Regions from separate parts of the Bradyrhizobium sp. HKCCYLR20261 genome, predicted to be linked through region 2. Evidence: predicted binding sites of a transcription regulator. Region 2 holds the regulator's gene; each other region holds the start of a gene.
What was found. Region 2 encodes LexA, which represses DNA repair genes until DNA is damaged. Its sites were predicted from a motif close to TGTTCNNNNTGTGTTCNG; they were not measured.
Positions count from the first base shown of each region.

Region 1 (5,014 bases), on a different contig from region 2:
TCCAGGTGACGTCGAAGATCGACAGCCGCACCATCCTCGGCGAGATGGGCGCCGAGCAGCTGCTCGGCCAGGGCGACATGCTCTACATGGCCGGCGGCGGCCGCATCAGCCGCGTCCACGGCCCGTTCTGTTCCGACGAGGAGGTCGAGAAGGTGGTGCGCCATCTCAAGGCCCAGGGCTCGCCGGAATATCTCGAGGCGGTCACCGCCGAGGAGCCGAGCGAGGAGGACGGCGCCGTGTTCGACGCCACCGGCATGGGTGGCGGCGGCGGCGGCGACGACCTGTTCGCGCAGGCCGTGGCCGTGGTGAAGCGCGACCGCAAGGCCTCGACCAGCTACATTCAACGCCGGCTGCAGATCGGCTATAACAAGGCCGCTTCACTGATGGAGCGGATGGAACAGGAAGGCATCGTCGGCCAGGCCAACCACGCCGGCAAGCGCGAGATCCTGGTGCCCGAGGAAGAAGGCGGGTTCTGAGCCCTGCCCGTCTCGGTCCCAGATCTGCCGTTTCCGTGTCGTAACTTCACGCAATTACGATCACGCTGACCGACCGAACCACGATAGAAACGCGGAAACATCAGGACGCCGTTTTGAAAAGCCCCTTGTTGAACAGCACGTTTTCATCTCCAGCGGCCCGGCGCGGCCGCCGCCTGTCGGCGCTTCTCGCCGGCGGCGTGGTCTGCGCCACTTGGGCGGGATTGATGGCGGGAGCAACGGTTCCTGCCGCCGCCCAGAGCACGGCCGCCCCCAAGGCGGGGCAGAAGAGCGGCCCGCTCAGCGCCGCCGATGCCCAGCGCGGCGGTCCCGCCACCACCCAGGCCACGCCGCCAAATCCGATCATTCCCGATCCCCGGCGCAACGTGCCGGCAAGCATCTTCACCTCGTTCGACGCCAACCAGAAGGCGCAGGCGGCCAAGGTCAGCGCCTATCTGTCCTCGTTGCAGACCTTGGTCGGAAACTTCGTTCAGGTCGGCCCGGACGGCAGCAAGACCAAGGGCGATTTCTACATCCAGAAGCCCGGCAAGGTGCGCTTCGAATATGAGCCGCCGACGCCGATCGACATCGTCGCCGACGGCTCGTCGCTGGTGGTGCGCGACCGCAAGCTGGCGACCCAGGACGTCTACCCGCTGTCGCAGACGCCGCTGCGCTATCTGCTGTCCGACCGGATCGACCTGCTCAAGGACACCAACGTCATCGCGGTGTCCTCGGACGATCTCTATGTGACGATCACGATCGAGGAGAAGCAGGCGCTGATCGGCACCAGCCGGCTGATGCTGATGCTCGGCGCCAAGGACGGCCAGCTCAAGCAGTGGACCGTGACCGATCCGCAAGGCTACGACACGACCATCGCCGTCTACAACCTCGACACAACGAAGAAGCTCGATCCGGCGATGTTCAAGATCGACTTCACCAACTACAGCACGCCGCCGGGCTGACGCCGGGCGGCGCACCGCTCAGCGCGACTCGAGGCCGCGGACCTTCCACTGCGCCTCGGACAGCGCGAGCTTCTCAAAGCGCTTGCGCGCCTCCTCGACGTCGTCGGCGGCAAGCGCGTCGCAGCCGGGACGCGCGCGCAGGATCATCGCGGTCGTCGCCCAGCCCAGCCGCGCCGCCTTGCAGGCCAGCAGCAGATCCATCAGGCGATCATCCTGCAGCAGCGATTCGATCGTCTCGATCGAGACCACGCACAGCAGCGCGAGCGCCGCGATCACGGCGGGAAAATCGCCGGTGACGCAGAAGCGATTGACGGCGGAGTCGCCGAGCTTGCCGCTGCGATTGAGCGCGGCGACCTCGGCCTTGACCTGCTCATAATCCCACATCGCCCGCATCGCGGCGCCCGACGACCGGGTCGGCGCGGCCTGCAGCGTGGCGCGGGTCGCCGGCGGCGCGGCCTTGATGAAGCGGGTGCGGGCGGCCTCGCTGGCGGCGGCGACGAAAGCGCGCGACAGCTTGGCCGGGAGATCGGTGCGCAGCGCCAGCTTCTCGGCCAGGTCCTCGTCGCGCTCGGCGATCTTGAACAGGCTGCGATAGCCGTCCTCGGAGAGTTTCGCGGTGAGGTTCTGCGCCAGCGCCATGCGCACGGCCGGGAAGCCGCGGGCGATCAGCTGCGTCGTGAGACTGTCGCCGATGCCCCTGCGGCTGGCGATGGCGGCCAGATGCGCCGGGCTGCCGGCCCGGATGAACTCCGCGAGATCGCGTTCGGTCAGCACGGCCGCCTTGGCCAGCATCGGACCTGCGACCCGCAATTCGGGATGCACCGCGAGCAGACGGACGGTGGCGTAGGGCGCACGCTCGACACCGGCGAGCGCCATGCTCAATTCGGCTACCAGCTCGGTCGCGACCTGCGGCATCAGCCGGGCGAACATCTGGTCATAGAGATCGAGCTGCTCGTCCGACGCTGGACGCGGGCCGGCGAGGAACAGGCTGGTGGTCCGGCGCAGCATGTCGGTGGCGAGTTCGGACACCGTCCTCGCCTCACCGGCGGGCGTTTTGACGGATGGAGCTGCCGCAGGCGCTGGGGGCATTGCAATTCTCTCATGGTCGGCGCCGGCCGGCTGTCAGGCGGCGCGCATCGCTCATCAATTTGCGGAAGAATGCGAAGGCCGGACTAAAGGGGCGTTAAGCCAACCACGGGGAACTACGGAAGCGTCAGGCCGTCGTTAACGGATTTCACCCGGCCCGGTCCAATGTTCTCGTCTTGTTCTTGCGAACGCCCTCCGCTTCCGCTAGCCTCTGCATCGGGAGGGGCACCATGGTCCAGCGCGTTTCCACCGTCGCCTTCGAGGGGATCGAGGCCCGCGCGGTCGACGTGCAGGTCCAGGTCGCGCCGGGACTGCCGGCGTTCGCGATCGTTGGCCTCCCGGACAAGGCCGTGTCGGAGGCGCGCGAACGAGTCCGCTCGGCGCTGATCGCCTCTGGCCTCGCGCTGCCGGCGCGGCGGATCACCGTCAACCTGGCGCCCGCCGATGTGCCGAAGGAAGGCAGCCATTACGACCTGCCGATCGCGCTCGGGCTGATGGCCGCCATCGGCGCGATTCCGCCGGATGCGCTGAGCGGCTTCACCGTGCTTGGCGAGCTTGGCCTCGACGGCTCGCTCGCGCCCGTCGCCGGCGTGCTGCCGGCAGCGATTGGCGCCAATGCGCGCGAGGAGGGGCTGATCTGTCCGGCCGCCTGCGGCGCCGAGGCGGCGTGGGCCAGTCCCGACCTGCAGATCATCGCGGCGACATCGCTGATCCAGATCGCCAATCACTTCAAAGGCACGCAGGTGCTGTCGCGCCCGCAACCGAAAATCCAGGAGGCGCCCGCGAGCCTGCTCGACCTGCGCGACATCAAGGGCCAGGAAAGCGGCAAGCGGGCGCTGGAGATCGCAGCCGCCGGCGGCCATCATTTATTGATGATCGGAAGTCCAGGTGCCGGCAAGTCGATGCTGGCGGCGCGGCTGCCTTCGATCCTGCCGCCGCTGTCGCCGGCCGAGCTGCTGGAGGTCTCGATGATCGCGTCGGTCGCCGGCGAGATCGAGGGCGGCGCGCTGACCAACCGGCGGCCGTTCCGCAGCCCGCATCATTCCGCCAGCATGGCGGCGCTGACCGGCGGCGGCCTGCGCGCGCGGCCCGGCGAGATCTCGCTGGCGCATCAGGGCGTGCTGTTCCTCGACGAGCTGCCGGAGTTCGATCCACGCGTGCTGGATTCACTGCGCCAGCCCTTGGAGAACGGCGAGGTCTCGATCTCGCGCGCCAATCACCGCGTCACCTACCCTGCCCGCTTCATGCTGGTCGCCGCGATGAACCCCTGTCGCTGCGGCAATGCTTTCGAGCCCGGCTATGCCTGCAAGCGCGGCCGCATCGACCGCTGTACCGCCGACTACCAGACCCGTATCTCCGGCCCGCTGATGGACCGCATCGACCTGCGCATCGAGGTGCCCGCCGTCACCGCCGCCGACCTGATCCTGCCGCCGTCCAAGGAAGGCTCCGCCGAGGTCGCGGCCCGCGTCGCCGCCGCGCGCGACCTGCAACGCGCCCGCTACGCCAAGGCCGGCCTGCCGCACATCCGGACCAACGCCGAAGCGCCGGCCGCCGTGCTCGACGACATCGCCAAGCTCGATGCGCCCGGACAGAAGCTGCTGCGCGAGGCCGCCGAGACGATGCGGCTGTCGGCGCGCGGCTATCACCGCGTGCTGCGCGTCGCGCGTACGCTGGCCGATCTCGACCATGCCGAGACGATCGGCCGGCTGCATCTGGCGGAGGCCCTTTCCTATCGCGCCCTGGCCGAGGACAATCGGCACGCGGCGTAACCGCGACGCCCTCCATCAACGCTCTGGTAACGACTTCTCTTTACGCTCCGACAACCATAAGGCCCGCGTTTCCGCCCCTAGGCCTGTTGCGTCGGTGCGTGTCATGTTGCGTTTCAAGGTCATCGTGTCGGCCGTGCCGCTGATCGCGGCCGCTGTCTTTGCCAAGATTGAGTTGGCGCCCTCCGCCCAGCCCTGCATTGCCATCGGCGCCGACAGCGTCCTGCTCGGCTCGGGCCCGTTCCACGCCGATCTCCATGTCGACTTCACCGACGATCCCGCACGCGCGACGGTGCGCGTGGCGCTGGCCGACAGTCCGGAGACGGCCGATTTCGTGGTCGTGGATGATGCGCCTGGCCGGGAGGATCAGGGCTGCGGCATGAGCGCCGCCACCCAGGTCGTCGCGATCGCCGCCGATCCGCATCCGGACGCGACGCTGATCTATCTCGCCCGTGACGATGCGGCGGATGGCCGCGCCGACTATCGCATCTATGTGCGCTCCAGCCGCACCAGCGCGCGCGAAGCGGCGGCGCTGATCGTCGCGGCACGCAGTCACTCGCCTTCCCCGGTCAATCCGGTGCTGTGACCCGGACTAACGTCCGGTTCACCATCTCTGCACGGGCGTTGCACGTGTGGAGCAGCCTTCAAAGTCTCGGCAAGACCGACGTCGCATGGTGCGGGTCGGCAACGACATTGGAATCGAGATCGTCGGGGACGAGCGATGGGA
Region 1 covers NZ_JBNPUZ010000004.1:140,188-145,201, forward strand. The annotation lists gene ACQR1L_RS10700 (DNA translocase FtsK) at 1-476, shown strand, start outside; gene ACQR1L_RS10705 (outer membrane lipoprotein carrier protein LolA) at 701-1,435, shown strand; gene ACQR1L_RS10710 (DUF2336 domain-containing protein) at 1,454-2,524, opposite strand; gene ACQR1L_RS10715 (YifB family Mg chelatase-like AAA ATPase) at 2,752-4,290, shown strand; gene ACQR1L_RS10720 (hypothetical protein) at 4,394-4,873, shown strand; gene ACQR1L_RS10725 (ATP-binding protein) at 5,009-5,014, shown strand, end outside.
Region 1: the regulator LexA is predicted to act here: its motif matches at 2,688-2,705, upstream of ACQR1L_RS10715 (YifB family Mg chelatase-like AAA ATPase).

Region 2 (5,014 bases):
CGTCGAACCCAACGTGTGGATCAGGCATCCGGTGTGATATGAACTCACTTCGTCGAATTATTTCCGGCCGTGCAAAACTCGCGACGTTGGTTGCCGGCCGAGGCGAGCCCGTCGTCTTCCTGCATGCAGCGGTGTTCGACCACACCATGTGGCTTGCGCAGATCGACGACATCGCAGCCACCCACACGGCGATCTCCTACGATCGCCGCGGCTTCGGAGAGACGGTGGCAGAGATCGAAGACCATTCACCGGTTGCCGACTTGCTCGCGGTGATCGATGCGCTCGCGCCGGGCCGGCAGGCGACGCTTGTCGCCTGTTCGCAAGGCGGAAAGATCGCGCTCGACTTCGCGCTGGCGCAGCCGTCGCGGACACGTGCCCTCGTTCTGATCGCGCCATCGATCAGCGGAGCGCCAGAGCCGGTCTACCCACCGGCCATCACGGCGCTGCTGCGCGATGTCGCCGCAGCAGAGGCGGCACGCGATTGGGACCGCGTCAGCATGCTCAAGGCGCATCTCTGGCTCGACGGTCCGCTCGCACCTGATGGGCGCGTATCGGGCGAGTTGCGCGACATGTTTCTGCAGAAGAACGCCGCCGCGCTGCGCGCAGCGCCGGTGGGCGCAAGTCTCGACGTGACACCTGCCTTCCCGCGCCTCGGCGAGATCACCGCGCCGGCGCTCGTGATCTGGGGCGACCTCGACTTTCCTCATATCCAGGAGCGAAGCCGATTGCTTGCTGCGACGATGCCGAACGCGGCCGGTCACGGGATCACCGGTGTTGCGCATCTGCCGAGCCTCGAACAGCCCGCGGAGGTCACCGGACTGATCACGAGGTTTCTCGCCACATTGTAAGAGCGCCCCGCGCGAGGCTGCTCCCCAAGGCACCGGTCGGATTGGCCCCTTGGCCCCGCCCTGCGCGTTCGGTTAGAACGCGACTCCCTCGACTCGTCCGCTTCCTTCCAAAGGAACTCTGATGGCCTTGATGCCGGTGTCCGATGCGTTGTCCGCGGTGCTTGCCGGCGCCGAGCCGCTGCCTGAGGAGATGGTCGGGCTGGACGAGGCATTCCACCGCATCCTGGCGCGCGACCTGGCAGCACTGCGGACGCAGCCGCCGGAGGCGATGTCGGCGATGGACGGTTACGCGCTGCGGGCGGCCGATGCCGACAGGCCGGGCGCCAAGCTCAAGGTGATCGGCGAGGTCGCGGCCGGGCGGCCGTTCGATCGCGTGGTCGGCGCTGGCGAGGCGGCGCGCATCTTCACCGGCGGCGTCGTGCCGGAGGGCGCCGATGCGGTCGTCATCCAGGAGGATACGACCGCGGAGGGCGGCCATGTGGTCGTCAATGAGGCCGCCATCAAGGGCCGGCACATCCGCCCCGCTGGCGTCGACTTCCACCAGGGCATGGTGCTGCTGAAGGCCGGACGCCGGCTCAGCGACCGCGACCTGTCGCTGGCGGCCAGCATGAATCATCCGGCGCTGCCGGTGCGGCGGCGGCCCAAGGTGGCGCTGCTCGCGACCGGCGACGAACTGGTGATGCCGGGCTCCGAGCCCGGTCCCGGCCAGATCGTCTACTCCAACGGCTATGCGCTGCGGGCGCTGGTGCGTAGCGAGGGTGCCGAGCCGATTGATCTCGGCATCGCCGTCGACACGATGGAGGCCACCGTGGCCGGCATCCGCCGGGCACGCGAGTCCGGCGCAGATATCTTGATCACCACCGGCGGCGCCTCGGTCGGCGACCATGATCTGGTCAAGCAAGCCCTCGAGGCCGAAGGCGTCGAGATGGCGTTCTGGAAGATCGCGATGCGGCCGGGCAAGCCGATGATGCACGGCCGGCTCGGCGGCATGAGGGTGATCGGCCTGCCGGGCAACCCGGTGTCGTCCTATGTCTGCGCCATCCTGTTCCTGGTGCCGCTGATTCGTGCCCTGCTCGGGCGCGAGGAGGTCGCGCCGCCGCGCGAGACCGCCCTGCTCGGCCGCGAACTCGGGCCGAACGACTCACGCGAGGACTATCTGCGCGCGCAGTTGGAAGAGCGCCCCGACGGCACGCTGATCGCCACGCCGGTGAACCAGCAGGATTCGTCTCTGCTCGGGAATCTCGCGCTTTCGCAGGCGCTGGTGATCCGTCCGGCCTTCGCGCCGAAGGCTCCCGCAGGCAGCCCTTGCGAGATCCTGCGCCTGCCCAGGTGAGGCGTCGGTGGGTGGGCTTCCTCCGGTAAAGCTCGGTCCATTCATCATATTTTTAGGATTGCAGAACACACATCGAACAGATAGTGTCCGTTCATGATTTGTTTTTAGTATGTTGCGGGTGACGTGAATGACGGTCGTCCAGTCTGGCTCTGGGACGCAAGAGCTCTTGAGAACTTCGGACGACAACCAACCGGGGACCAGGTCGAGATGCTGACGCGCAAACAGTACGAACTTCTGCGGTTCATCAACGAACGGCTCAAGGAAGCCGGCGTGCCGCCGTCCTTCGACGAGATGAAGGATGCGCTCGACCTGCGCTCCAAGTCCGGCATCCATCGGCTGATTACAGCTCTCGAAGAGCGCGGCTTCATCCGCCGGCTGCCCAATCGCGCCCGCGCGATCGAGGTGATCAAGCTGCCCGAGCTCTCGCAGGCCGCCAACAACCGGCGCGGCGGCTTCACGCCGTCGGTGATCGAGGGCAATCTCGGCAAGGTTCGCACATCGACACCGGCGCTCGACGATGGTGAGCGTCCCGTCGCGGTGCCGGTGATGGGCCGGATTGCCGCGGGTACGCCGATCGAGGCGCTGCAGACGCGCAGCCACACCATCAGCGTGCCGGCCGACATGCTTGGCAATGGCGAACACTACGCGCTCGAAGTCCGCGGCGATTCGATGGTCGACGCCGGCATCCTCGACGGCGACATGGCGCTGATCCAGCGCAACGAGTCCGCCGACACCGGCGACATCGTCGTGGCGCTGATCGACGACGAGGAAGCGACGTTGAAGCGCTTCCGCCGCCGCGGCGCGTCGATCGCCCTGGAGCCGGCCAACACGGCGTATGAGGTGCGCATCCTGCCGCCCAACCGGGTGAAGATCCAGGGCAAGCTGGTCGGGCTGTACCGGAAGTACTGAGTCCCGGCGTCTGCGAGGCCGCCGGATCTGCCCAGCAGATCGGCGGTGTGAGCCGCCCGGACTCGCGGCCGCCTATTTATGAGTCAGTTGAGAATGCACATCATGATGTGCAGCGCGGCACACTCAAACGCTTGTGATCGGCAGCGCCCGCGCGCACTGCAGATCAGCGCAGAATTGCCGCGAAGCGCGCGCTAACATCGCTCCCGATGTCCACTCTGATAGAGGCCTGCGCCTGTCCGGGGGGAGCGTGGGTCAGCTATCTCTGAACGAGGAGCGATCCGATGTGTGACTACAGCCTCCATGCCGTTGCCTCCCGTCCCGCCAAAGTCGGCGAGACGCTGATCTCGACGACGTTCCGCGGCACCGCGACCCGCGGCTTCGCCTTGGAAAGCGAGCCGACCGTCGCGGTCTGCATGCTGCCCGGCACCGAGCTCGCCTTTGCCGAGGACGTTCGCTACGACAGCCGCTGGCTGTGGACCCGCACGATCCGCGAGCGCGTCGCCAAGTTCAACACCATCGAGAAGCACATTCCCGACCGCCATCACGACGCGATCGAGTTCGCGGATGGACGCCATGTGCTGGTGACTCAGCTCTGCGAGGGCCAGCGCGTCACCGTGCTGCAATTGCCGGTCAGCAAGCAGCCGGGCGAACGACGCGAGATCGCGGAGGAGGCGCCGGCGCAGCAGCCGACGCCAATCCGCCGCATCAGCATCACCTGAGCCACGCGCAACATTCGATGGGCTGAGCGTCAGCTCATTGTCATGCGGATCGCACGCTGACGCCGCAATCGTCGACCGGCTCTACTCCGGAGCCGACCGTTGCGGCGCCGGTGTCGTGTGCTGCATTCGACCCAAGGACTAATCCTCTCCAGCCTGCTCCGTGTCAGGCGGTGTCGCGTCCTGCGCGCGCGACGGTGGCGCGCGCGGCGTCAGCGTCGCCTCGAACTCGCTGGGCTCGGCGGGTGCCGGCCACCACGGCCGGCCCGTGCCGTCGGCGCGCACCGGCGTGACGGCAAGGCCCTTGCCGTTCTGCACGAGCATCAAGGCCCCCTGCTGCTGCAGGCGCGGACGGTCGATCACGGCAGCCTCGCACGACTGTGGGGCCGAGCGCGCCGTCACCACCAGCGCGGCGCGGGTGCAATCGTCGGCAAGTGCATCGACCCGCAGCGCCAGCGCGACGATGCGGCCGTCTGCCATCGCGACCACGCAGCCCTGCTCGTCACAGGACACGCCGTCACCAAGCGACGAATCGGCGGGCAGCCGCGCGTCGGCGTCGGCCGCGAGCCATTCCTTGGTGACGAACACGTCCTTGCCGCTGCGCATCACATGCAGGCGTCCGTCGCGGCCGCGGACGGCCACCGCGCGGCCATCGCCGGAGACGAGAATATCGGGACGGGGCGTCATCGCGGCCCAGGCCGTGGCCGCCGCCAGCAGCACGGCGCCCGACCAGCGCAGCGGCGTGCGCAACAGGCCGATCAGGATGAGGCCCAGGCTGGCCGCGATCAGCGGGCCGATGCCGAACGCCGGGATACGGCCGACGGCACCGGGCAGCGCCGCCACCCAGCGCGTCACGGCGATCATCCAGTCGATGCCCCAGCCCATCAGCGTCCACCAGGGGCCATCGAGGCCGAACGGCGCTGCGAGCAGGCCCAGCAGGCCCGCCGGCATCACCAGCACCGAGACCACCGGCATCGCCGCGAGATTGGCGAGCACGCCATAGGGCGTGATGCGGTGGAAATGGAAGGCGGCATAGGGCGTCGTCGCGAGCCCCGCGATCAGCGAGGCCAGCAGCAGCATGGACAGTTCCCGGCCGCCCCACAGCGCGATGCGCTGCGTGGTCGAACTGTCGGGGGTCGCGAACAGTCTCGGCAGGCCGAACTGCACCAGCGCGACGAGGCCGAGCGTGGCCGCGAACGACATCTGGA
Region 2 covers NZ_JBNPUZ010000006.1:379,665-384,678, forward strand. The annotation lists gene ACQR1L_RS17150 (hypothetical protein) at 1-37, shown strand, start outside; gene ACQR1L_RS17155 (alpha/beta fold hydrolase) at 39-848, shown strand; gene ACQR1L_RS17160 (molybdopterin molybdotransferase MoeA) at 970-2,181, shown strand; gene lexA (transcriptional repressor LexA) at 2,389-3,090, shown strand; gene ACQR1L_RS17170 (hypothetical protein) at 3,372-3,809, shown strand; gene ACQR1L_RS17175 (ComEC/Rec2 family competence protein) at 3,948-5,014, opposite strand, start outside.

Region 3 (5,014 bases), 120 kb from region 2:
GCCGGAGCGGCGCACGTCGACGAAATCCGACAGCTTATTGCGGCGGACATTGCCGCCGGTCGTGGCGAACATCACGTCGAGATTGGCCCAGGAGGATTCATCCTCCGGCAGCGGCATGATCGTGGTGATGCGCTCGCCCTGCTCGAGCGGCAGGATGTTGATCAGCGCCTTGCCGCGGCCGTTGGGGGCTGCGATCGGCAGCCGCCAGACCTTCTCCTTGTAGACCTGGCCGCGCGACGAGAAGAACAGCACCGGCGTATGCGTGGAGGCCACGAACAGCCGGCTGACGAAATCCTCCTCGCGGGTCTGCATGCCCGTGCGGCCCTTGCCGCCGCGGCGCTGCGCACGATAGGCCGACAGCGGTACGCGCTTGGTGTAGCCGGCGTGCGACACGGTCACGACCATGTCCTCGCGCTGGATCAGGTCCTCGTCCTCCATCTCGCCTTCCTGCTCGGCGATGACGGTGCGGCGCGGGGTGGCAAACTCGGCCTTGATCGCCGACAGCTCGGTCTTGACGATGTCCTGGACGCGGGCGCGCGAGCGCAGGATGTCCAGATAGTCGGCGATCTCCAGCGCGAGCTTGTCGAGCTCGTCGGAGATCTCCTCGCGGCCGAGCGCGGTGAGGCGCTGCAGGCGCAGATCGAGAATGGCCTTGGCCTGCTCGAGCGACAGCCGCGCGGTGCCGTCCGGATTGATGCGGTGGCGCGGATCGTCGATCAGGGTGATCATTGCCGCCACGTCCTGCGCCGGCCAGTCGCGCGACATCAGGGTTTCGCGCGCGGTGTTGGGATCGGGCGAGGTTCTGATAACGCGGATGATCTCGTCGATATTGGCGACCGCAATGGCGAGGCCGACCAGGATGTGGGCGCGGTCGCGCGCCTTGTTGAGCAGGAACTTGGTCCGCCGCGTCACCACCTGTTCGCGGAACGCCACGAACACGGTCAGCAGATCCTTGAGGTTCATCGTCTGCGGACGACCACCATCGAGCGCCACCATGTTGGCGCCGAAATTGGTCTGCAGCGGCGTGAACTTGTAGAGCTGGTTCAGCACCACGTCCGGCACGGCGTCGCGCTTGAGCTCGACGACGACGCGGAAGCCGTCGCGGTCGGATTCGTCGCGCAGATCCGAGATGCCCTCGATCTTCTTCTCGCGCACCAGCTCGGCGATGCGCTCGACCATCGAGGCCTTGTTGACCTGGTACGGGATTTCCGTGATCAGGATCGCCTCGCGATCCTTGCGGATGGTGTCGATCGTCACCTTGCCGCGCATCACGATCGAGCCGCGGCCGGTGTGATAGGCGGAGCGGATGCCGGCGCGGCCGAGAATGATGCCGCCGGTCGGGAAGTCCGGTCCGGGGATGATCTGGTTGAGCTCGTCGATCGACAGCGCCGGATTGTCGGTCAGCGCGATGCAGGCGTCGATGACCTCGCCGAGATTGTGCGGCGGGATGTTGGTCGCCATGCCCACGGCGATGCCGCCGGCGCCGTTGACGAGCAGGTTCGGAAACTTCGCCGGCAGCACCGACGGCTCTCGTTCCGAATTGTCGTAGTTCGGCTGGAAGTCGACGGTGTCCTTGTCGAGATCGTCGAGCAGCGACTGCGCGATCTTGGTCAGGCGCGATTCCGTGTAGCGCATCGCCGCCGGCATGTCGCCGTCGACCGAGCCGAAATTGCCCTGGCCGTCGATCAGCGGCACGCGCATCGAGAAGTCCTGCGCCATGCGCACCAGCGCGTCATAGACCGATTGGTCGCCGTGCGGATGGTATTTACCGATGACGTCGCCGACGGTGCGCGCCGACTTGCGGTACGGCTTGTTCCACTCGAAGCCGTTCTCGTACATGCCGTAGAGGATGCGCCGGTGCACGGGCTTCAGGCCGTCGCGCGCATCGGGCAGCGCCCGCGCCACGATCACGCTCATCGCGTAATCGAGGTAGGAGCGCTTCATCTCATCGAGGATGGAGACGGGACGAATGTCGGAAGGTCCGCCCGGCTCGCCGGGCTTCTCATCTTCTTTATCGGACAAAGGGGATACCGGTCGGTTTTGACACGCGAAAATCGCTTGGAATCATATAGCGCATCGCGTCGCGGCAGGCCACCCCTCCACGTTCCCGCGCGAAGGTTTTTATAGCCGCATTTCCAGCGACTTAACGAGATCTTACGTTGCGGTCGACGGTGGCCGCGGGCGTCGCGCGCGGCCCGGCCGGAGCCGGGTTTCCCGCGCGCGTTTTCACCTCAGAACGGAATGTCGTCGTCCATGTCGCTGTTGCGGCTGGCGGCTGCCATCGGGCGGCGCGGCGCAGGCGCCGAGGACGGGCTGCTCATGCCGAAATCGCCGCCGCCCGTGTCGTCGGCGAAGTTGCCCCCGCCTCCGCCGCCACGGCCACCGAGCATCGTCAAGGTCGAGTTGAAGCCCTGCAGCACCACCTCGGTCGAGTACTTCTCGACGCCGCTCTGGTCGGTCCATTTGCGGGTCTGCAGCGCGCCCTCGATGTACACCGTGGAGCCCTTCTTGAGATACTGCTCGGCGACCTTGCAGAGACCTTCGTTGAAGATCACCACCCGGTGCCACTCGGTCTTTTCCTTGCGCTCGCCGGTGTTCTTGTCGCGCCACGTTTCCGACGTCGCGATGCTCAGATTGGCGATCGGCCGCCCATCCTGCGTCCGCCGGATCTCGGGGTCCTTGCCCAGATTTCCGACCAGAATCACCTTGTTCACACTACCCGCCATCACACTCTCCCGCGGTTTTCAGATCACCGGGCCGGCTGTGGCCCACCGGCCTCTCGGCCCACGGTGGCTCACCCCTTCCTCTCGCGGCGGACCCTATACGGTTGCCGCGCCGGCCACCTGCCTTCTCGTCGCTTATCCACATATAGCAGGCCAGCGCCGATTGTTCCAGTTTTGTTCGCCCGCCTGTGTATGCAACCATGCGTGGAGTTCCATGGAACCCGATGGAACCCGACGGCCGAGAAACGGAACCCTGAAAAGTTCCCGCGAATGGTCAAAAATTCTTTAACTTACATAAACTTAGATCGCCTCACTTCCTCCCCTCCTGTGGCTTTTGGGAGACGGTATCGAGGGTTGAATCGCGTATATTTTCGGATGGATTGAGGCCGCATCCGCGGTCGCACCCACTCACAGAATGTGCGCCTCCGGGGACCCTGTGGAGACGCCAAAAGCGGGAGACTTGGGATGAACCTTGGGATGAAACGAATTTTTCTTGGAGCAGTCAGCTTGATGGTGTTGGGGTCGCTGACCCCCGCGAGCGCCGCTGATCTCGCCGCCCGCCCCTACACGAAGGCGCCGATCGCCGCGCCCGCGCCGCTCCCGACCTGGACCGGCTTCTATCTCGGCGTGCAGGGCGGCGGCGGCTGGGGCCGCAGCGACGAGACCTACTTCGGTGGACCGAACGTCGTCGGCTTCACCCCGACGCAGCGTTACGACTTCAACGGCGGCTTCGTCGGCGGCGTGGTCGGCTACAATTGGCAGGTCGACAACATCGTGTTCGGCCTCGAAGGCGACTACCACTGGGCCGACATCAACGGCCGTTCGGCCGAGATCAACGCCGGCTTCGGCGATTCCTACTTCACGCACCTGCGCGGCTTCGGCGACATCAAGGGCCGTCTCGGCTGGGCTGCAGGCCCCGCTTTGCTCTTCGTCAGCGGCGGTGCCTCGGTCGGAGACTTCCAGCATCGCTACGACCGTGGCCTGCTCGGACCGGCGTTCGGCGGCTCCGTCAATGATTGGCGTTGGGGTTGGACCGTCGGCGCTGGCGCCGAGTACATGTTCGCGGCGAACTGGTCGGCCAAGGTCGAGTACAACTACATCGACTTCGGCCGCAGCACGCTGCAGTACAACAACCCGCCGGTCGCCGCCAACCGCTCGGAGTGGAACGACACCATCCACACCGTCAAGGCTGGCATCTCCTATCACTTCGGCGGCCCGGCCCTGTCGCGCTACTGATCGCAACCTGAACTTGAATTTGTCGAAAGGCCGGCCTCGCGCCGGCCTTTTTTTGTGTGCTGGTCCCGACACTTGCTCGCCGGCTGTGTCGTTTGGGTGACGGCTTTTTCCGGTCAGAGGGGCTATCAAGGCGTCGCGGGTGGGCGTTGGTGAGAGCGTGCGTGCGGGCGTCGGACTAGGTTTGGGGAATGCGATGAGAAGTCTGTTGCTGGGGGCGACAACTTCGCTGGCGCTGGGGCTTGCGCCGGCCATCGCTGCCGACTTGCCCGCGCGCACCTTCACCAAAGCGCCTGCGATGATCGCTGCGATCTATGATTGGAGCGGCTTCTACGTCGGCCTCAATGCCGGCGGCGGCTTCGCCCGCACCTGCTGGACCAACAACGTCACCTTCGGCGGCGTGGCCGCCACCAACGCGGAAGGTTGCCACGACGCGACCGGAGCATTGGCCGGTGGCCAGATCGGCTATCGCTGGCAGGCGGGCGGCTGGGTGTTCGGGGTCGAGGCCCAGGGCAATTGGGCCAACCTCAAGGGCAGCAATGTCAGCCAGCTCGCCCCGGCCGTGACCAACCAGACCAAGATCAACGGCATCGGCGTGTTCACCGGCCAGATCGGCTACACCTGGAATAACGTGCTCTGGTACGTGAAGGGCGGCGCCGCGGTCGCGGGTGAGAAGTACAACGGCCTGGGCACCGCCACCGGTGCGCTGATCGACCAGTCCAGCGCCACGCGCTGGGGCGCGGCCGTCGGCACCGGCGTCGAGGTCGGCTTCGCCAAGAACTGGTCGGTGGCTGCCGAATACGAGCACCTGTTCATGGGCAATCGCACCCTCGGCTTCTCGGGAGTCCCCGGCGGCGCGCCGAGCCGGACCGACCAGGTCGGCCAGGACGTCGACATGGCCACGGTGCGCGTCAACTATCGCTGGGGCGGCCCGGTCGTCTCCAAGCACTGAGCGCCTGAGTACACAGCCTATTGACAAGCCGGGAGACCCGTCTCTGGCGGGCACGGCGGTTGCCGTCGGCGCGAGGGCATGAAGACATTTTTAATCAACTTTTAAG
Region 3 covers NZ_JBNPUZ010000006.1:259,894-264,907, forward strand. The annotation lists gene gyrA (DNA gyrase subunit A) at 1-2,022, opposite strand, end outside; gene ACQR1L_RS16580 (single-stranded DNA-binding protein) at 2,232-2,726, opposite strand; gene ACQR1L_RS16585 (outer membrane protein) at 3,201-3,959, shown strand; gene ACQR1L_RS16590 (outer membrane protein) at 4,153-4,908, shown strand.
Region 3: the regulator LexA is predicted to act here: its motif matches at 2,888-2,905, upstream of ACQR1L_RS16580 (single-stranded DNA-binding protein).